3 regions of the Rhizobium sp. 05L419 genome follow, and region 1 is predicted to be linked to each of the others. Evidence: riboswitches for the same ligand, from Rfam matches in the RefSeq annotation. Region 1 holds a riboswitch; each other region holds the start of a gene.

Region 1 (7,025 bases):
ACCGCCAAGAAGGCGCCTGATGGAGCTGTGACCGTTCAGTTCGGCGGATGCAGCCGCAACATCGACAATTGTCTGCCGATCAAGAGCGGCTGGAACTACATGGTGCGCCTCTATCGACCGAAAACAGACGTCCTGGACGGGACGTGGACCTTCCCTGAGGCCCAGCCCGCTCCCTGATTGCAGCTTCACAATGGAAGTGGATTTGGGGTTCGGCAACAACAAGAGGCCGTCGGTTATGTCAGCCACATGACCGACCGTTCCGTGCCTAGAGGATCATATCATGCAACTGGTCGACTTCTTCGCCTGGATCGTCCTCATAGTGCTGGTCTTGAGCACGACATTCGTGATTGTTTTTCTCGCCATGTTGCCGGGAATGATTGCGAAACGCCGCAACCACCCCTGGACCCAGGCGGTAACTGTCGGGGGCTGGGTGACATTGCTGCTTGGGTTTGCGCTATGGCCCATCGTATTGATCTGGGCCTACGTTGACGTTCCCCGTGTTCGGAAGGCGGAGACCCACCAATGATCGTCGTCCTCCTGAACGTCTACCTGGTAATCCTCTTCTGCCTCGTCAAATTCCGGATCATACCGTTCAACCTTTTCTGGAAGGTTTCGCCGGTTCTGGTACTTCTCCTGCTGCTCGTTGGATTGTTTATCCCTATGAACTGGGGTGCGCCTCAAGGAACAGCGCTTGTCGTCCGCAACTCCGTCGCCGTCGTTCCGGATGTTGCTGGCGAAGTCGTCGAGGTTCCCGTTAAACCAAATACACCGCTGAAGGCAGGTGACGTTCTCTTCACGATCGACGCTGTGCCCCTCAAGGCAAAGGTGGATGCGCTGCAGGCACAACTGGACCTGCAGCAGCTCCGTCTTTCTTAAACCACACGACTGCAGACAAGTGGCGCGGGTCGAGCCTTCGACGTCGAGCAACGCCAGGCAGAGGTCGAACAGCTGCAGGCAGAGCTTGTGGCCGCGAAGTGGGACCTGGAAAAAACTGTCGTTCGTGCTCCGGCTGACGGATACGTGACCAATCTAGCTCTACGAACCGGAGCGCGTGTCACCAATCTGCCGCTTTCGCCGGCAATGGCGTTCATCGATACGTCGGACACGATCATCGGCATGGAGGTGCCGCAGATCAATGCCCGTTACATCGAGCCCGGTCAGCCGGTCGAAGCGACGTTCAAGTTCATGCCAGGCAAGGTCTATTCCGGCAAGGTTGAGAGCGTCTTGCAAGCGGTGGCCACCGGACAGACGAAAGTTTCAGGCGCCGCTGTCTCTTCCGAGTTGATCCAGACCGTGCCGTTCGTGGTCAGGATCAGGCTCGACGACGCGGCGTTCGCAGCCAAACTGCCCGCAGGAAGCACTGGTACTGCGGCCATCTTCACGGATCATGTCAAGGCTGCGCAGGTGATCCGCAAAGTACTCTTGCGCCAGATCGCCATCACCAATTACGTCAATCCGTTCTGATTGAGAGGTGACATCCACCTGCGATACGCCAATGGAGCAACCATCCTGAACTGGTCGTTCGTTCGCGATGATCTTCCTCGCAGCGCCGTATGCCGCCAGATCGCTCTTGCAATCCGTGACGAGGTTGCCGACCTGGAGGAAGCCGGTACTGCGATGATCCAGATCGACGAGGCAGCGCTTCGAGAGGACCTGCCCCTTCGGAAAGGCGATCGGGGCACCTATCTCGATTGGGCGGTTGAGGCGTTTCGCATATGCTCGAGCGGCGTTTCCGACAAGACGCAGATCCACACGCACATGTGCTATTCGGAGTTCAACGATATCATGGCTTCCATCGAGACCATGGACGCCGATGTCATCTCGATCGAGACCTCGCGTTCGAAAATGGAGCTTCTCGACGTCTTCCAGCACCAGGACTACCGAACGAGAACGGTCCGTGCGTCTACGACATCCACTCGCCGCGGATTCCAGATGTCGCTCAAATGACGGAACTGCTCGACCTGGCGAGGCGGCGTCTCAATGATACGCAGTTGTGGATCAATCCCGATTGCGGCCTGAAGACCCGCAAATGGGAAGAGGTCAAGCCTGCCCTAGTCAACATGGTCGAAGCGGCGAGGCTGCTCCGCTTGACCAGCCACGGAACGTTGTCGGCCGCCGGCGTCTGACGATCTTTCCACCGGATGAGACGCCGGGGAAATCCCGGCGTCTTCCCGCCGCCCCGTACCGCTTATCCCACCGATCTTGTCGACCGTTGATCATAGTCGTTGACGGGAATCTAACCTTGTCTACTATATATAGTGTTCGAGGTTCCTTCGATTCGCAAGGATTGGAGGCTAAGACGGGAATACGGTGCGCGGTAGCCCATGATGGACTCCGCAATGCCGGAGCTGCCCCCGCAACTGTAAGCGGCGAGCATCCATCTGGGAAAGCCACTGGAGCCGGAAGGTTTCGGGAAGGCGAGGATGGACGCGACGACCCGTAAGCCAGGAGACCTGCCTCGATCAGAAACGTCCACGGGCGGGGTGTCCGGAAGGTCGCGTTGTGCTGCGGAATGAATCCGCGTGTGCCCGCTGCCCCCGAGATCTCGCGATCAGCCAACTTCGGGGTGAAGTCCATGTCTTGAGTTCCAATCCGTATCAGGACGAGTGATGGCCGCTTAGCGTCTGACCGCAGGCGACACCTGTTTTTTCCGTCTCATCGCACGAGCATCGGCGGATGCCCGAACGACCTTTCATGCCATCGAAACACGAGGATACCAATGAACATCACCGTTTACAGCAAGCCTGCCTGCGTTCAGTGCACCGCGACCACGCGCGCGCTCGATAGGCACGGCATCGAATACCTGATCGTCGACGTTTCAACCGATACCCTGGCCTATGAACTCGTCCAGGGTCTTGGCTATCGCCAGGTCCCCGTGGTCGTCGCAGGCGAACAGCATTGGGCCGGCTTCCGTCCCGACATGATCAGCGCGCTTGCCTGACCGGGGAACCGCCGATGGGGCAGATCGTCTACTTCTCCAGCCGATCCGAAAACACCCATCGCTTCATCGGCAAGCTGGGGATGGACGCGGTCCGTATTCCGGTTCTGCCCGATGAAGCCTTTTTCGTGCGCCGGCCTTTCGTCCTCGTGGTGCCGACATACAGCGGCGATGGCGGCAAGGGAGCCGTGCCCAAGCAGGTGATCCGCTTCCTCAACCAGGCGGAGAACCGCTCCAACCTCTGCGGCGTGATCGCCGCGGGCAACAGCAATTTCGGCAAGACCTATGGGCTCGCCGGCGACGTCATCTCCAGAAAATGCCAGGTGCCTTACCTCAACAGGTTCGAGCTCCTGGGTACGGACGAGGACGTCACCAACGTCAAAAACGGATTGGAACGATTTTGGACACGGTTACGCTCGAACGCCCTGTGAAGGTCGAACCCGCGCTGGACTACCATGCGCTCAACGCCATGCTGAATCTCTATGACGACGATGGAAGGATCCAGCTCGACAAGGATCGGCTTGCGGCACGGCAGTATTTCCTGCAGCACGTCAACCAGAATACCGTCTTCTTCCATAACCTTAGGGAAAAACTCGACTACCTCGTGAGCGAAGGCTATTACGAGCGCGAAGTGCTCGACCAGTATTCGTTCAATTTCGTGCGCGACCTGTGCGACCACGCATACGCGAGGAAATTCCGCTTCCCGACCTTCCTCGGAGCGTTCAAGTACTACACCAGCTACACGCTCAAGACCTTTGACGGAAAGCGCTACCTGGAGCGCTATGAAGACCGCGTCTGCATGGTCGCGCTCGCGCTCGCGCGCGGCAACGAGCAACTCGCTCGCGACGTGGTCGACGAGATCATTTCTGGCCGGTTCCAGCCTGCGACGCCGACCTTTCTGAATGCTGGCAAGAAGCAGCGCGGCGAGCTCGTCTCGTGCTTCCTGATGCGCATCGAAGACAATATGGAATCGATCGGGCGCTCCATCAATTCGGCGCTTCAACTTTCCAAACGAGGCGGTGGCGTTGCGCTTTCGCTCACCAATATTCGTGAGGCCGGGGCGCCGATCAAGCACATCGAGAACCAGTCGTCAGGCATCATCCCCGTGATGAAGCTCCTGGAAGACAGCTTCTCCTATGCCAACCAGCTTGGCGCGCGCCAGGGCGCGGGTGCCGTCTATCTCAACGCCCACCATCCGGACATCATGCGTTTCCTCGACACCAAGCGCGAGAACGCGGATGAGAAGATCAGGATCAAGACGCTGTCGCTCGGTGTCGTCATACCCGATATCACCTTCGAACTCGCCAGGAACAACGACGATATGTACCTCTTCTCACCCTATGACGTCGAACGCGTCTACGGGGTGCCGTTCACCGAAATCTCGGTGACGGAGAAGTACCGCGAAATGGTCGCCGACAGCCGCATCCGCAAGAAGAAGATGAAGGCGCGAGACTTCTTCCAGGCGCTCGCCGAGATCCAGTTCGAGAGCGGCTATCCCTACATCATGTTCGAGGACACGGTGAACCGGGAAAACCCGATCGCCGGGCGCATCACTATGAGCAATCTCTGCTCGGAAATCCTCCAGGTCAGCGAGGCGAGCGAATACAATGACGACCTGTCCTACAAGCATATGGGCAAGGATATTTCCTGCAATCTCGGCTCGCTCAACATCGCCGCGGCAATGGATTCGGCCGATTTCGGAAAGACGATCGAGACATCGATCCGGGCGCTGACGGCCGTATCCGACATGAGCCATATCTCGTCGGTGCCATCAATCGAGAGGGGCAACAACGACAGCCACGCGATCGGCCTCGGGCAGATGAACCTGCACGGCTATCTTGCCCGCGAGCGCATCTACTATGGCTCCGAGGAAGGCGTCGATTTCACCAATATCTACTTCTACACCGTGACGTACCATGCCATCCGCGCGTCCAACCGGATCGCGGCTGAACGTGGCGCGAGCTTCAAGGGCTTCGAGAGATCGAAATACGCCTCCGGCGAATATTTCGATAAGTATACAGAGCAGCTTTGGGAGCCGGCGACAGAGAAGGTGCAGGCATTGTTCGACACTGCCGGCGTCCACATCCCGACCCAGGAGGACTGGCTGAAGCTCAAGGACGCTGTGACGACCTCCGGTCTCTATAACCAGAACCTACAGGCCGTGCCGCCGACGGGATCGATCTCCTACATCAACCACTCGACGTCGTCGATCCATCCAATCGTGTCGAAGATCGAAATCCGGAAAGAGGGAAAGATCGGCCGCGTCTACTACCCCGCGGCCTTCATGACCAACGAAAACCTCGACTACTACGAGGATGCCTACGAGATCGGCCCTGAGAAGATCATCGATACCTATGCGGCAGCCACCCAGCACGTCGACCAGGGTCTCTCGCTGACACTCTTCTTCCGCGACACGGCGACGACCCGCGACATCAACAGGGGTCAGATCCACGCCTGGAAGAAGGGCATCAAGACCATTTATTACATTCGCCTCCGCCAGATGGCGCTGTTGGGCACCGAGGTGCAGGGCTGCGTTTCCTGCGCGCTTTGACACCGGTTTCAAAGGATCTCTCTATGAACATGCAATTCAAGCCGGCGAGCCGCATCCGCGCCATCAATTGGAACCGGATCGAGGACGCGAAGGATCTGGAGGTATGGAACCGCCTGACGGGTAACTTCTGGCTTCCAGAGAAGGTGCCGCTGTCGAACGATATTGCCTCCTGGGCCGCCCTGAAGCCCGCCGAGCAGCAGCTTACGATCCGTGTGTTCACAGGGCTCACCCTGCTCGACACCATCCAAAACGGCATCGGGTCGGTGAGGTTGATGGAGGATGCCGCCACGCCGCACGAGGAAGCCGTTCTTTCTAACATCTCATTCATGGAAGCGGTGCATGCGCGCTCCTATTCCTCGATCTTCTCGACACTCTGCTCGACGCCTGATGTAGACGACGCCTATCGCTGGTCGGATGAGAACGAGTTCCTGCAGCGCAAATCTTTGCTGATCATGGAGCAGTATGATTCTGGCGATCCCATGAAGAAGAAAGTTGCCAGCGTGTTCCTCGAGAGCTTTCTATTCTATTCGGGTTTCTATCTGCCCATGTTCTGGTCGAGCCGCGCACGGCTTACCAACACCGCGGACATGATCCGTCTCATCATCCGCGATGAGGCGGTTCATGGCTACTACATCGGGTACAAATTCCAGCGAGGATTGGAGCGCCTGGGCAAGGACAAGCAACAGCAGGTCAAGGATTTCGCATTCGACCTGCTGTTGGAGCTCTACGACAACGAGGCAAAATACACCGAAGCGCTATACGACGGCGTCGGGTTGACGGAAGACGTCAAGAAATTCCTCCACTACAACGCCAACAAGGCCCTGATGAACCTGGGCTATGAGGCGCTGTTTCCGGCAGAGGCTTGGTCAACCCAGCGATCCTGTCTGCCTTGTCGCCAAACGCCGACGAAAATCACGACTTCTTTTCGGGTTCCGGCTCATCCTACGTGATCGGCAAGGCGGTTGCGACGGAAGATGAGGATTGGGATTTCTGAAGACGCGTTCCGCGAGCACAGCTGAAAGTCGGCGACAGTGGCACTTGCTGCGGCCACGTCGTCACGCCGGCTTCCGCCCAGACGTTGCCCGAGCAATGAGTTCACATTAGTGTTTCTACACGTAACGGATATTGATAAGGCACATGTTCACGCGCATAGTGATCGCATCGTCGGCTATGTGATGGGCGGCCGATGACGATCCGGTGTCAGCCCTCGGTGGACATAAGGCGCGATGCTTAGATCCCCGATTTTCCCTCGCGACCTGCCGCTCTTTTCAGAGGACTTGGACCTTTTGTCCGATGTTCTTGACGATGTCTGTGAAAAACGAGGTTTCGCGCGAAACGCGCCTCAGGCCGAGCAAATAGCCGCGCTACTCATCCAGTTGTATCGGCAGGGCGTCAAGGATCAAACGAAGCTTGCCGCCCTTGCCAAGGCCTATCTCTAAGCCTCACTTCTCCTCGATCGAGACACCATTTTTACCGATGCTCATCTCGATTCCGTCCGGTTTGCTTTCCTCATGGAGAATATACGGGCCTAGCCCG
Region 2 (7,025 bases), on a different contig from region 1:
GTCAGTGCGAAGGCGCCGATGACGCCGTCGAAGGAGAAGCTGGCGTCGAGCACTTCGAGATAGATGAAGGCGCCGAGGCCACCCTTGGCGGCAGCGCTCATCGTCTGCTGCGAGGCATCGAGCAGACCGCCGACAACCTCGACAGCGAGGAAGGTCAGCAGGCCGTAGATGGCGCAGTGGACGAAGGTGGTGGCATCCTCCGCTTCAAGGAACGAGGAGAAGACCAGCACGAGCGCCAGTACGAGCGCGATTTCGATGCCCTTGATGGTGGCGGAGCGCGCCATCAGCTTTTCCAGCCCGGCGATCCAGTGGACGTCCTTCTCGTGATTGAAGAAGTAGTTGAGGCCGACCATCATCAGGAAGGTGCCGCCGAAGGCGGCGATCGGCAGGTGCGCGTCGTTCATGATGCGGGCGTATTCGGCAGGTTCCCGTGCCGCGAGCACAAGCGCCTCCCAAGGGCCGATCTTGGCTGCGATCGCGACGATCGCCAGCGGGAAGACGATGCGCATGCCAAAGACGGCGATGACGATGCCCCAGGTCAGGAACCGGTGTTGCCAGGCCGGCGTCATTTCCTTGAGCTTGTTGGCGTTGACGATGGCGTTGTCGAAGGAGAGCGAAATCTCCAGCACGGCAAGGACCGTACACACGAAGAAGACGGTGGCCATGCCGCCGATCGTGCCGGTGGTCTGCCAGCCGAGGGCGGCCCCCAGGATCAGGCCGAGGACGGTGACGATGAAGGCCCAGCGGAAATAGCTGAGCGAGGATTTTTGGGTGGAGGTTGGGTTCATGGCCTCACCTCGCAGCCAGAAACGCTGTTTGGATACGGGGATACGCAGGAGAAACGCGACATACCACAACGGGCATGCGCGTGAGGCATGGTGTGCTTTTTCATAGGAAAAAATCCGCCGGCTCATTTGCAGGCGGTACCGACATCACGAGAGCGCCGCAAAAACTCTCGCCAGAGGGGCCCGGCACCAGGTTGCCCCGTCAGCCGATGTCTGAGGCCGCGGGATGAGGCAAAGGTAGTGAACTTCCGCTGCCAGTCAAGGCTGGGCGGTCGGCGGCAGAGCGCTTTTCTTTGGAACCATCGAGGCCTTCAAGTCGTTGGGGTTGGGTTGAGTTGAAAAGGAGGCCCATGATGCACACTTCGACCCACGTTCCCGACAAACGCACCGAAGCGCCGGACCGAATGAAAAAGGCACGGCCGAACCGCATGAAAATGGCGCAGGTGATGCCGCCGCATCAGGTTGATCTGACGTTGCCGCCTGGCGTGCTTCACGACGTCCATGTCCCCGCCCATGTGAGCGGTGCAGACCTGTCGCGCGGCGGCCCACAGCCTGCCGCAGACGAGGATGGAACGATTGCGAAAGCCCAGCCGCTGACACGGGCCGCTGGCGTTGGCCAATGATTGGCGAGAGACACATGAAGACAGATTTGGTGCCGCAGGACGTATACATGAAACACGAGAACGAGTGGCAGGCGCTACGCCAGGCTGCCGAAAACCGGATCGATATCGGATCGAGAGATCAGATGGGTCATATCAACGCTCCGGCCCTCAAGCCGGCTCGGCAGCAGAGGTTCCAAGCCATATCGAGCAGTCCCGTCTCGTCGCGGCCGCTCGGCTTTCGATCATCCGGTGATTAGAAACCGATGGTTTCCTCGAATTCATCCCAGGAACGGTAGACCGCATAACGGCTGAAACCGGGTATCGCGAAATGCCCGAAATAGGGGCTCAGTTGAAATTCGGCGAATGCCTCGCTGCGCTTGCTAACTGCCCCTACATAGATTGCCGCCGCCAGGCCGGTGCGGTTTGCGCCGTGTTCGCAGTGGATGAGAAGCGGTTTCGGCGCGTCGGCCATCAGCTGGGCCAGCCGGGTTGCTTCCTCGACCGGCAGATCGTTGGACGAAGAGATCGGAAAATCAATCAGTGTTATGCCGTTTCTCGCCGCTGCCTGTGCCTCCTGCTCGTACCAGTCCGTCCGTTTCTCGTCGCGCAGGTTGAGGATCGCCTTGATGCCGTAGGTATTGGCATAGGTCTGGATGTCGGACCCACTCGGTTGTGCGGAGCGGTAGAGCTCACCTGGGATGACTTCGTGAAAATTGCCGGACAGCTGTTCAACTCCGGCATGCGCAAGGACCAGCAAGCCGGCTGCGCCGACGAGCCGGATTGGCCACTTCAGAATTGAAAAAAGCCCGAGTGTCATACTCTCATCCGCAAACCAATTTCGCCTCGCCCCTCACATGGCGCACGCGGGCCTGGCGTGCCAGCGTTTCAAAAACAAATGTTCGTGATGTGTCCTCCCGACACGCCAAATGGCGCGATTGTGTGACGACGGGCTTTTTAAAAAAACTTGCCGGTGCCAAACGGCATTCGCCAACCTTTCCGAAAGGATTGCGCGGCGATAATCCGCCGATCACGGGATTCGGACACATGGCCAAGACAGCGACACGCCGCCGCAAATCATCGACACGGTCAAAAGGCAGGGGAGGCGGAAGCGCTCTCCCCTGGGCCATCATCGGCGCGATCGCCGTTGGCGGCATCGCGGTCTACGACAACTGGAAGAGCGTGAAGCCCATGCTGGCGGCGCATGCCCCCGCGCCCGCCGCCACGCGCCCCGTCACCGTTGCGAAAAGCGAGCCGGCACGCGATGCCGGGCCGAAACAGACCGCCTCGATCTCCGCGGTCTCGCGCGTGCTGCCTCCCGCTGCGATTCCCATCCCGGCAAAGGCGCCGGCCGCACCTGAAAAGGCGGTACCCGTTTCGGTTTCCCCGGCACAGACGCAGGCCGCGAAGGCGGCATTCGGCTATTGCGGACAGGGCGAGCACATCAACTGCGTCGCCGATGGTGGCACCTTCTGGTACAAGGGCGAGAAGATCGTCATTGCCGATATCGTCAGCCCGGGCATCGACGATGCGCGCTGCGACGGTGAAAGACGTATCGGCTTTGCCGCCAAACTGCGGCTCTTGAACATCCTCAATGCCGGATCCTTCGCGATGAACCCGGCCGGGCAGCCTGGCAAGGCCGGAGCGCCGCGCGTCATCTCCCGCGACGGGCGGTCGATCGGCGTGCAGCTCATCGACGAAGGCCTCGCCCGCAAGCCGGGCAGCGGCGCGTGGTGCGCTTGATCAGCCGCCTGATGGCGCAGCTGCTGTCGCGCATCGAACGCGATGGCCTCGTCCAGCGGCTCCCCGATCCCAAGGACGGACGGAGCCGCCTGATCACCCTGACAGAGCAGGCAGAGGAGCGCCTTCCCGGCGCGCAATCCTGATGGAAGGCAACCGGCAGGCATTGTCGGGCTTCACGGACGAGGAAGTCGACACGCTTCTGAAGCGGCTGAACCAGAATCTGGACGCCAACGCGGGCGATCCGACGGCGGGGTAGGCATCCGTATCCCGTTGACGCTACTTCTGCTTCGGCGACTTGCCGTTGGTGCGGAAGTTGCCGGCAAAGGCGGTATCGGCGCTCTTGGCCGTGCATTCGATGGCGACCGGCTTACCGCCGTAGGGGTTGCCCATCGTGCAGGTGCCCGTCACCTTCACCTGGCCGGTCATCTTCTGACCGACGCCGGTGACGACGAGGCTGAGGGGCAGGCTGACGTTGCCGGCGGATGCCGGCTTGATCTTCGTGCCGTCGCCCTGGAAACCGAGCATCTTGCCGCCGGAGGTGAAGATCAAGGTGACCTGGCCGTTGATCAGCGTCACGCTGGCGATTTCGCCCTGGCACTCCTTCGTCGCATCGACCTTGCCGACCACGAGCTTGGCGCATTTGCCGGCAAGCGTCAGCGCGCCCGGCGCGCCGGGGAAATTCTGGGGTGCGGCATTGGCCGTCGAAGCAAGCGCCGTTGCAAACAGCAAAGCCGTGGCCAGAGTTAGCAGTTTCACCTTCATACCTCGCAAGCGGTCCAGTGGCGGCGCGCCGCGAACGGGCGCCTCTCATGAGCAGTGCCATGCCATCCTTCTGTGTCCGAAATTGGTCGAATCAGCGGTCTGGCCGCGTCACTTCTGGCAAGGCTCGATGGAGAATGGAAGCCATGTGGCGTTTTCAGGCTGAACATCATGAGCCGTTCGGCTTGACCTTGTCATACGGCGTGGCTTAACTGCGCCCGACGGTTCCCCGACGATGACTCCGAGGGGATTAATAGGGAACACGGTGCGGACGACCCAACAAGGGACCAAGACCGTGGCTGCCCCCGCAACTGTAAGCGGATTGCCGATCATCCCAGTGGCGCCCTTTTCGGGCGCCATGCCACTGCGTGACACTCGTTTGCGCGGGAAGGCAGATGAGACGCATATATTCGCGAGCCAGGAGACCTGCCGTCGAAGATAGATCCAATCAACCGGGCGGGGATGCCCGGAACAGGAGCGAGCATGATCGATCTCGACATCGGTGCGAACCGCGTGGCCGTCGCCAATCCCAGGCTTGATTGGGCCATCCATCTTTAGCAACGGCTGACGCAAATCTGCGTCCCGACGCATGGACCGAGGTCCGGCGCCGGGCGGCAGCTGCGAACCCGTCTTCACCCTCGCGTTTCCCGCCCGATCGGCGGGCGCGACGCGTTTTCCTCCATTCTACAAAGGCACTCCATGCGTCACATGCTTCAATCGTTCAGTCTCGTCCTTTTCGTCGCCGGGCTGTCGGCTCCCGCCATGGGCGCGACCCAGTATCCTCTCGCGCTTTCCAATTGCGGCCGGACCGTCACCTTCGACAAGGCACCCGGCAGGATCGTTTCGATCGGCCAGGGCATGACCGAAATTCTCCTTTCGCTCGGTCTCAAGGACAATATCGCCGGCACGGCGGTCTGGGTCGGGCCGGTCCTGCCGCAGTTTGCCGCCGACAACCAGACCATCAAGCGTCTCGCCGACAATGACCCGAGTTTTGAATCCGTCGTTGGCCAGGAGCCCGACCTGGTTGCCGCGGAATTCGAGTGGCATGTCGGCCCCCAGGGCTCGGTCGGCAAGCGGGAGCAGTTTTCCGAGCTCGGCATCAACACCTATATCGCGCCCGCCGATTGCGTCGCGAAGGTCAACGCCGATGGTGGAGACGGCGTGCGCAAGGAGCTCTTCACGATGGAGCTGATCTATCGGGAGATCGGCGAACTTGCCGAAATCTTCGACGTCACGGACCGTGGCGACGCGCTGGTTGCAGCCCTGAAGGCGCGCGAGGCGAATGCGGCAGCATCGATTGCCGACGCCGGCGGCAGCAAGCTCCCCGTCGTCTTCTGGTTCTCCAGCAAGGAGGTGAACGGCGACGCCTTCATTGCCGGCAAGAACAGTGCGCCTGCCTATATCCTGAAGGCGATCGGTGCCAGAAACGTCGTGACGAGCGAGGAGGAGTGGCCGCTGGTCGGCTGGGAAACGATCGCCGAGGCCAACCCCGCGATCATCGTGATCGCGACCATGGACCGCCGCCGCTACGCTGCCGATGACCCGGCGGTGAAAATCGACTTCCTCGAAAAGGACCCGGTGACGAGCCAGCTCGAGGCGGTGAAAGGAAGGCGCTTCGTGATGATGGATGCGCAATCGATGAATCCGACGATCCGCACCATCGACGGGATCGAGGGTCTGGCAAAGGGCATCAAGGCCTTCGGGCTGAGGCAGTGAGCTCCGGGATCGCTGTTTGCGGCAGGTGGTGGGTGCTGAGTGCGCTCATTGCCGTCTCTCTGGTCCTTCTCGCCTTCATGATCAGCCTTGCCGTCTCGATCGGCGAGATCGCCATTCCGCTGCCGACCACGGCAATGGCCGTCGCCAACCGGGCTTTCGGCACGGCGTTCGAGCTCAGCCGCATCCATCAGGGCATCGTGTGGGACTACAGGCTGAGCCGCGCACTCGTGGCGGCAAGCGTGGGAGCGGCGCTGGCGCTCTGCGGGGTGATCCTGCAGGCGCTGCTCCGAAACCCGCTGGCGGAGCCCTACGTGCTCGGCATATCGGCCGGCGCCTCGACGGGGGCCGTGGCCGTCATGATCCTGGGGCTCGGCTATGGGGTGCTGACGCTGTCGTCCGGGGCATTTATCGGCGCGGTCATCGCCTTCCTGTTCGTCGCGCTGCTGGCGGCGGGAACGGGCGGGCAGAACGACCGGGTCGTGCTCTCCGGTGTGGCGGGCTCGCAGCTCTTCAATGCGCTGACATCCTATATCGTTACGACATCGGCCAATGCCGAGCAGGCCCGCGGCGTCATGTTCTGGCTGCTCGGCAGTCTTGGCGGCGTGCGCTGGCCGGATGTGTATCTGGCGGCGCCGATCGCCGGCGCCGGCTTTGTCCTATGCATGTTCCATGCCCGAGCGCTCGATGCGTTCGCCTTCGGTGCAGACAGCGCCGCAACGCTCGGCATCCCGGTCCGCAGGGTCCGCATCGTGCTGCTGGGGCTGACCGCGCTGATGACAGCCGCCGTCGTCAGCATCGTCGGCTCCATCGGCTTTGTCGGGCTGGTCGTCCCGCATGCGGCGCGTTTCATCGTCGGTCCCGGACACCTGCGGCTGCTGCCGGCGGCAACGCTGATGGGGGCAATCTTCATGGTCGGGGCAGACATCGTCTCGCGCATCATCATTCCGCAGCAGATCCTGCCGATCGGCGTCGTCACGGCACTGTTCGGCGCACCGGCCTTTGCGGTCATTCTTTACCGCGCGAGGAGCGTGACATGAGCATTTCAGCAAGTGAGGTCCGCTGGTCGGCGGGCAACAGGATGGTGGTCGATGGCGTCAGCATCGAGGTGGCGCCGGGCAGGACGCTCGGGCTGCTCGGTCCGAACGGATCCGGCAAATCCAGCCTGCTCAGGCTGATGTGCGGATTGCGCCATGTAAAGAGCGGTGTCATCCGTCTCGGCGATACCGACATTGCCGGGATGCGGCGCATCGACATCGCGCGGCGCGTCGCCTTCGTCGAACAGCAGACCGGCACCGACGCACAGCTGACTGTCGCCGACGTCGTCCGTCTCGGCAGGACCCCGCATCGCGGGCCGATCGCGCCGTGGGCTGAGGGCGATGAGCTTGCCGTCACCAGTGCGCTTGTGCAGGTCGGCATGGCGGAT
Region 3 (7,025 bases), on a different contig from region 1:
CGTGCGGGAATAGCGTCGAGCGTTTGCGTGCCGAAGCCGGCGGGAGCCGCAACATCGGCCATCGGAATATTGAACATGAAGGCCAGGATAAAGCCGTTGCTGCGGTAGTTCTCCTTCTGGTCCCACATCATCGGCACGACCTGCAGACGATCGCGGATCCAGGAATACTGGGAGTAGTCCATCAGCGATGCGAAAGCCGCGATAACAGGTAGGCCGAGGCAAAGGCTTCTCGTGCGGTTCTTGCTCGACAGCTTCGGAAAGTGGCGCCAGGCAAAACGCCAGGCAAGCACGATTCCGGTGACCGAGAGCAGGATACCAACGGCAAGTGCCACGGCGGCAAACGGACGGTCGCGAACCATGACGGGCAGAAGCTCCATGATCTGCCGCCCGAAAAGTACATCCGACGGATAGAGCGGATCGGAGAGATAGTGCTGCTTCTGATTGGACACGAATGCTGGGACGAGCACTGCCGGCAGAACGATCAACGCGGACAGAAACCGCCGACCCAACACCGCGTCGAGCGACAGCATCAGCACCGTCAGCATCACGACAGTCGTCATGCCGGGACGGGCCGTCGACGTCACGAACTCCCCGACATCGGTGATAGCCCCACGTGCGATTGATTCGACCGCGACGGTCGCCAAAAGTGCTATCAATGCCGAAAGCGCTACGCTGATCGCACCGCGAAGCGCGGTCGGGCGTCCGCTTGCGCCGACACGCGTGTAAAGCGACGCGACGCGCATTGCCGCTTCAGACCTTAAGACTTGCGCGATCAACGGTGAAACTCCAGTGTCATCAAACCTTCACCGAACTGTCACATCTCCGTCATGAACGCTAGATGAACCGGTTAGGTTTCCCGCATGTATGACTTTATTGATCAAATTGCCCTCGGCGCTTTTGCGTCGATGATGCTGATTTGCGATGGGACATAGCTAGCATACGCAACATAACCGCCGAGAAGTGTCCTTGCGCGAGGGCAGGCGGTGGCGTAGTTCAGACCTTCGTTTGAATCTGAGGTCGAGGAGGCTTTACGTGCGCAGTTCCGTGGAGATCTTTAATGTCCGGACGGGTGTGTCCCGGAGTGTCTGGCAAACCGATCAACTCGTCGAAGCGCCCAATTTCTCACCAGACGGCAGCTACCTCCTGCTGAACGGGGACGGGCTTCTTCACCGTCTCGCGCTCGATGGTTCTGGGCGCGTCGAGATGGTCGATACTGGCTTCGCGATCGCGTGCAACAACGATCACGGGATTTCTCCGGATGGTTCGCGGATCGTCATTTCAGACAAGACCGAATTCGGCAAGTCGGCGATCTACGTTCTGCCTGTCGAAGGCGGCGTCCCCCGCCTGGTTACGACGAACCTTCCGTCCTATTGGCATGGCTGGTCACCGGACGGCCAGGAACTCGCCTATTGCGGCATCCGCAACGACCTCTTCGACATTTACACGATCCCGGTCAGCGGAGGCGAGGAGAAGCGCCTCACCCACGGAGAGGGCCGCAACGACGGGCCTGACTATTCCCTTGACGGCCGATGGATCTACTTCAATTCCAGTCGCACCGGTCTCATGCAGATCTGGCGCATTCATCCTGATGGGACAGGGCTCGAACAAATCACGCACGACGACTACGGCAACTGGTTCGCCCATCCGTCTCCCGGAAACGACAAGGTGCTGATCCTTTCCTATGATCCCGACGTGTTCGACCATCCGCGCGACCTGAATGTCAGGCTGCGGCTCATGGACATGGACGGCGGCAATCTGACGACACTCTTCGAACTATTCGGCGGGCAGGGAACGATCAATGTGCCCAACTGGTCACCAGACGGTGACGAGTTCGCCTATGTCAGATATTTCCCAGCGTCCGCCTGATCGATTGCGTTTGGCGGCATTTCGCGACATAGGTTGCTCGTCGGGTGCCCGCGTCAGCGCGGGAGAATCGGGAATTCGGTGCAAGACCGGAACGTGCCCAACGCTGTAAGGCTGACGTTTGCCGCTCAAATGCCACTGGCTCCGTGCCGGGAAGGCGCGGCAGGCGGGTGACCCCAAGTCAGAAGACCGGCCCGACAATCATAGACTGACCCGCGTGGACGGCGGGCGGTTGTGTTGTTGGGGATTGACGATGCGACCAGACCATTCTGGCTCTCTACCAAGAGCTGCGGCCTTTTCTGAGGACGAACGCAAAGCGGTTTACAAGGCAATTGAGACGCGACGGGACGTTCGCTCGGAGTTTCTGCCTGACATCCTGCCGGACGACGTGATCAAACGTCTCCTGGAAGCCGCGCACCACGCACCGTCCGTCGGCTTCATGCAGCCGTGGAACTTCATTCTCGTGCGCGACCCGGACGTCAAGTCCGCCGTGTGGGACGCCTTCAATCGTGCCAATCTGGAGGCGGCCGAGATGTTTTCCGGCGAACGGCAGCAGGCCTATCGGTCGCTGAAGCTGGAAGGCATCCGCAGCGCCCCGCTTGGAATCTGCATCACCTGCGATCCGGATCGCTGCGGCGACGTCGTGCTTGGACGGACGCACAATCCGCGGATGGATTCCTATTCGACGGTCTGCGCGGTACAAAATCTCTGGCTAGCCGCGCGCGCGGAAGGGATCGGCGTCGGCTGGGTCAGCATCTTCCATGAAGCCGACCTCAAGCAGATCCTCGGCGTGCCCGAGCGGGTCGAGATCGTTGCGTGGCTCTGTGTCGGCTATGTCGACCAGCTGTACGAGCAGCCTGAACTCGCCGTCAAAGGCTGGCGGCAGCGGATGCCAGTCGCAGAGCTGATCTTTGCCGATCGCTGGGGCAATGGCGAAGGGATCGAATAACCGCTACCGCTGCTGCGGTTGAGCACCCGGGGTCGATGGGTGCTTGAGGTCGATTGCCCCCTGATCGCCGGCTAGGAATTGGGGTCCGATCTGGCGGACCTTGTCGCTTTGCAGATCATAGGGCCGGTCGGGCACCTGGGATTGCGGGGCAGGCGCCGCAATCGCAGGCGCCTCCGGCTTCCGGGTCTCGATTTTGGTGATCGAGCCGTTCTTGGGCAGTTCGGTGACTGCAGACTGGTTCTTTCTCATGCGTTCGTAGTAGGCGGGGAGGTCGCAGCTGCAGGACGTTTTTTCCCCCGGCTTGCGGTTCTTGTAGACGAATGCATTCGGCATCGCGCTATAGGGCGCGCCCGTCGCCGTGGAGATCATGTCCGATGTCTCTCCGACGGAGACATCGTGATAGAAAAGCTCCGTATCGACGCCGGGACACATTTTCGCGCAAGTGTCGGCGTCGCGCGCGAAGTCCATCGAAGTCGCGTTGGAGCTGAGCGGGAAGAAGCCTCCGTCACAGGTGCGGACGCACACCGTGTTGAGATGCGAAAGGGGTTGCATACCGGATGGAACATAAGACCTTCGCCGCCCCTGGCCACCGCCGAGCGGTATGAACGTGTCGTCGCGCATCGCCTGATCGTCGATGCTCGGAGGCGGTGCATACTGGGGATCGTCGGGGAGCGACGACTCTGCGTTGCAACTGTTGGCGTCGAGTGCAGCGATCAGCTCGTTGCGCGTGCGGGTATCTTCGCTCTGCGCCCGCAGTTCGTCGCGGCGCTGCTGGAGATAGCTGATATTATCGGCCATCTTGGCTTCCGCCTGCTCGAGCTCGCCACAGAAGTCGGCGTTGTCGCCGCCGATCGTCACCATGCTGCCGGCGCTGCACCCATTACGCCGCAAATCGCTTCTGACTTTTCGAAGCTCGAGATTCTGCTCGGCGATGGCACTCGCATATTTGCGAACCTCGGGCGTGGTTCCTATCACCTGCGGCAGGTCCGCAAGACGCGCGCGCAACTCACCGCAGATCGGCGCGACTTGCGCATAAACCGGTGTCGAAAGGGCGATCAGGAGCGCAAAAGGCAAATTCCGGCGTTTCAAGGCATCGTCCCGTGGATGAGCAAATACCAGTGGATCGGGCGCACGTCCGCCGCCACTTTCCTCAGTAGCCTGTTTGTATTAACAAGCTGCCGTTGCAATTCTAACGCATTTTCCCGATCTCTGCCAACTCAAGCCGGCTGGGAAGCCTCCACGACGGCGAGCGCTGCCATGTTCACCACACCTCGGGAGGTGACCGACGGCGCCAGGATATGGGCCGGCATTGCCGCACCGAGCAGGATCGGGCCGACATGCAGACCATCGGTCATCGACTTGACGACGCCGAGCGTGATGTTGGCGGCGTCGAGGTTCGGAAATACCAGCAGGTTTGCTTCGTCGTGCAGGGTCGTATCCGGCATGACGCGCTTGCGCAACGCCTCGGAGATCGCGCTCTCGCCATGCATCTCGCCATCGACTTCCAGCTCGGGCGCACTATCACGAACCAGCTGGAGCGCTGCACGCATCTTCGTCGCGCTCTCGGATTCACGGGAGCCGAAATTCGAATGCGAGACGAGCGCGGCGCGCGGCGTGATCCCGAAGCGCCTGATTTCCTCGGCCGCCAGGATTGCAGACTCCGCGACCTCCTCGGCGGTGGGGTTGAAGGTCACATAGGTGTCGGTGAAGAAGGTGGCGCCCCGCTGCGAGATCAGCAGGCTCAGCGCCGAAAAATCACGGACGTCCTTCCGCTTGCCGATGATCTGGCGGACGTCGCGCAGGTGCTTTTCGTAGCGGCCTTCAAGACCGCAGATCAGCGCGTCGGCTTCGCCGCGCTTGAGGGCCAACGCGCCGATGACCGTCGTATTGGTTCGAACGATCGTCCGGGCGGCCTCGGGGATGACGCCGCGGCGGCCGACCAACGAGAAATAGAGGTCTACATATTCGCGGAAACGCGGATCGTCTTCCGGGTTGATCACATCGAAATCCGAAAGCGGCCGGATGCGAAGTCCGTAGCGCTGCAGGCGGGTTTCGATAACCTGGGGCCGGCCGATGAGGATCGGTTCGGCAATCCCTTCTTCCAGCAGAACCTGTGCCGCGCGCAGAACACGTTCGTCCTCGCCTTCGGAGAAGATTACGCGCTTGCGTTCGGCATTCTTCGCTGCGGCGAAGATCGGCTTCATGACAAAGCCGGAACGGAAGACGAAGCGGTTCAACTGATCGAGATAGGAATCGAAGTCGGTGATCGGTCGCACGGCAACGCCGCTTTCGGCTGCTGCCTCGGCAACGGCTGGCGCGATGCGCAGGATGAGGCGCGGATCAAACGGCGAGGGGATGAGGTAGTTCGGCCCGAAGACCGGCGTTTCGCCGGAATAGGCGCGGGCGGCGACGTCCGACGGCTCCTCGCGGGCAAGTGCCGCGATGGCGCGAACGGCGGCCATCTTCATTTCCTCGTTGATCGTCACGGCGCCGCAATCCAGCGCGCCACGGAAGATATAGGGGAAGCAGAGGACGTTGTTGACCTGGTTGGGGAAATCCGACCGGCCGGTGCAGATCATCGCATCCGGGCGCGCTGCGCGTGCGAGGTCGGGCATGATTTCGGGTGTCGGGTTGGCAAGCGCCATGATAAGCGGCTTTTCGGCCATCTGCGCCAATAGTTCCGGCTTCAATACGCCGGCAGCTGAGAGACCGAGGAAGACGTCCGCGCCACCGATGTTTTCTGCCAGCGTGCGCGTGTCGCTCTTCTGTGCGTAGACGCTCTTCCATTCGTCCATCAGCTCGAGGCGACCCTCGTAGACAAGGCCCTCGATGTCATGGACCCAGATGTTTTCGCGCCTGGCACCGAGCGTAACGAGAAGATTGAGGCAGGCGAGGGCGGCAGCGCCGGCGCCCGAGGCGACGATCTTGACCTCATCGATCTTCTTGTTGGCGAGCTCGAGCCCATTCAGGATCGCGGCCGCAACGATGATGGCAGTGCCGTGCTGGTCGTCGTGGAAGACCGGGATCTTCATCATTTCGCGCAGGCGCCGCTCGATCTCGAAGCATTCCGGCGCCTTGATGTCTTCGAGGTTGATGCCGCCGAAGGTCGGTTCAAGGGAAGCGACCGTCGACACCATCTGTTCGACGCTGGCGGCGTCCACCTCGATATCGAACACATCGATATTGGCGAATTTCTTAAACAGGACGGCCTTGCCTTCCATGACAGGCTTTGAGGCAAGCGGTCCGATATTGCCAAGGCCGAGAACGGCAGTACCGTTGGAAATAACGGCAACGAGGTTGGCGCGCGAGGTATAGTCGGCGGCCGTCTCCGGATTGTCGCGGATGGCGAGACAGGGAGCAGCGACGCCCGGCGAGTAGGCCAGAGCGAGGTCACGCTGGTTGCCGAGCGGCTTGGTGGCCTGGATCTCGAGTTTGCCGGGACGGGGATAGCGGTGAAAGAAGAGCGCCTGTTCGTCGAGGCTTCCACCTGCCATGTTGTTTTCCGTCTTGGACTTGTCGTGATGATCCATCATCGCCTCCGGGCTGCCGCACATGCTGTCGTTGGTTCGCCTTCCATACATCAATAAAAACGCGGGAACAGTCAGAATTTCGGTTCTCGCGCGAAAACACCGCAAATATGGACCCATGCGAGGACCAGGCTTTCGGGTCGAAATCCAGTCAAACACGCCAATGTCATCTTCCTGAAACACGAGTCTGGTTTTCAGGGACGAGATGAACAATGGGACACGGGCAGAATGCTTGTGAAGGACAATATGGATACCCGCCACTTCCGTACGCTCTTTATCTCCGACGTGCATCTCGGTTCAAAGGCCGCGAAGGCGGACTTCCTTCTCGATTTTCTCAAGTACCACGATGCCGATACGATCTTCCTCGTCGGCGACATCGTCGACGGTTGGCGCCTGAAACGCAGCTGGTATTGGCCACAGGACTGCAACGACGTGATTCAGAAATTGCTGCGCAAGGCGCGCAAGGGAACGCGGGTCGTCTATATACCCGGCAACCACGACGAATTCCTCCGTGATTTCCCCGGCATGCACTTCGGCGGCATCGAAGTCGCCGAACGGATGATCCATGAAGCGGCCGACGGCAAGAAATACCTCGTTCTCCACGGCGACGAATTCGACGTCGTCGTCCGCAACGCACGTCTGCTCGCCTATCTGGGCGATTGGGCCTACGACATGGCGATCATGAT

What was found. A riboswitch is a leader RNA that binds a small molecule or an ion and turns the genes downstream of it on or off. The one in region 1 is predicted to bind cobalamin.
Region 2: linked by a shared signal. The riboswitch ahead of AC1DMK_RS09300 (ABC transporter substrate-binding protein) and the one ahead of nrdH (glutaredoxin-like protein NrdH) in region 1 are both predicted to bind cobalamin.
Region 3: linked by a shared signal. The riboswitch ahead of bluB (5,6-dimethylbenzimidazole synthase) and the one ahead of nrdH (glutaredoxin-like protein NrdH) in region 1 are both predicted to bind cobalamin.

Annotation. Positions count from the first base shown of each region.
Region 1 is NZ_JBFTOF010000035.1:10,981-18,005, forward strand. It holds gene AC1DMK_RS28040 (DUF1254 domain-containing protein) at 1-177, shown strand, start outside; gene AC1DMK_RS28045 (DUF3302 domain-containing protein) at 281-526, shown strand; partial or broken gene AC1DMK_RS28050 (HlyD family secretion protein) at 523-1,464, shown strand; partial or broken gene AC1DMK_RS28055 (5-methyltetrahydropteroyltriglutamate--homocysteine S-methyltransferase) at 1,504-2,126, shown strand; cobalamin riboswitch at 2,249-2,475, shown strand; gene nrdH (glutaredoxin-like protein NrdH) at 2,720-2,941, shown strand; gene nrdI (class Ib ribonucleoside-diphosphate reductase assembly flavoprotein NrdI) at 2,956-3,369, shown strand; gene nrdE (class 1b ribonucleoside-diphosphate reductase subunit alpha) at 3,339-5,489, shown strand; partial or broken gene nrdF (class 1b ribonucleoside-diphosphate reductase subunit beta) at 5,513-6,483, shown strand; gene AC1DMK_RS28080 (hypothetical protein) at 6,716-6,928, shown strand; gene AC1DMK_RS28085 (hypothetical protein) at 6,932-7,025, opposite strand, start outside.
Region 2 is NZ_JBFTOF010000005.1:297,423-304,447, reverse strand. It holds gene AC1DMK_RS09335 (DUF475 domain-containing protein) at 1-788, opposite strand, end outside; gene AC1DMK_RS09330 (hypothetical protein) at 1,136-1,408, shown strand; gene AC1DMK_RS09325 (hypothetical protein) at 1,423-1,644, shown strand; gene AC1DMK_RS09320 (dual specificity protein phosphatase family protein) at 1,641-2,204, opposite strand; gene AC1DMK_RS09315 (hypothetical protein) at 2,432-3,127, shown strand; gene AC1DMK_RS09310 (hypothetical protein) at 3,115-3,270, shown strand; gene AC1DMK_RS09305 (hypothetical protein) at 3,404-3,889, opposite strand; cobalamin riboswitch at 4,092-4,334, shown strand; gene AC1DMK_RS09300 (ABC transporter substrate-binding protein) at 4,586-5,602, shown strand; gene AC1DMK_RS09295 (FecCD family ABC transporter permease) at 5,599-6,639, shown strand; gene AC1DMK_RS09290 (ABC transporter ATP-binding protein) at 6,636-7,025, shown strand, end outside.
Region 3 is NZ_JBFTOF010000002.1:28,899-35,923, reverse strand. It holds gene AC1DMK_RS02550 (LTA synthase family protein) at 1-743, opposite strand, end outside; gene AC1DMK_RS02545 (TolB family protein) at 1,033-1,866, shown strand; cobalamin riboswitch at 1,892-2,075, shown strand; gene bluB (5,6-dimethylbenzimidazole synthase) at 2,117-2,812, shown strand; gene AC1DMK_RS02535 (DUF2865 domain-containing protein) at 2,816-3,901, opposite strand; gene AC1DMK_RS02530 (NADP-dependent malic enzyme) at 4,030-6,342, opposite strand; gene AC1DMK_RS02525 (UDP-2,3-diacylglucosamine diphosphatase) at 6,568-7,025, shown strand, end outside.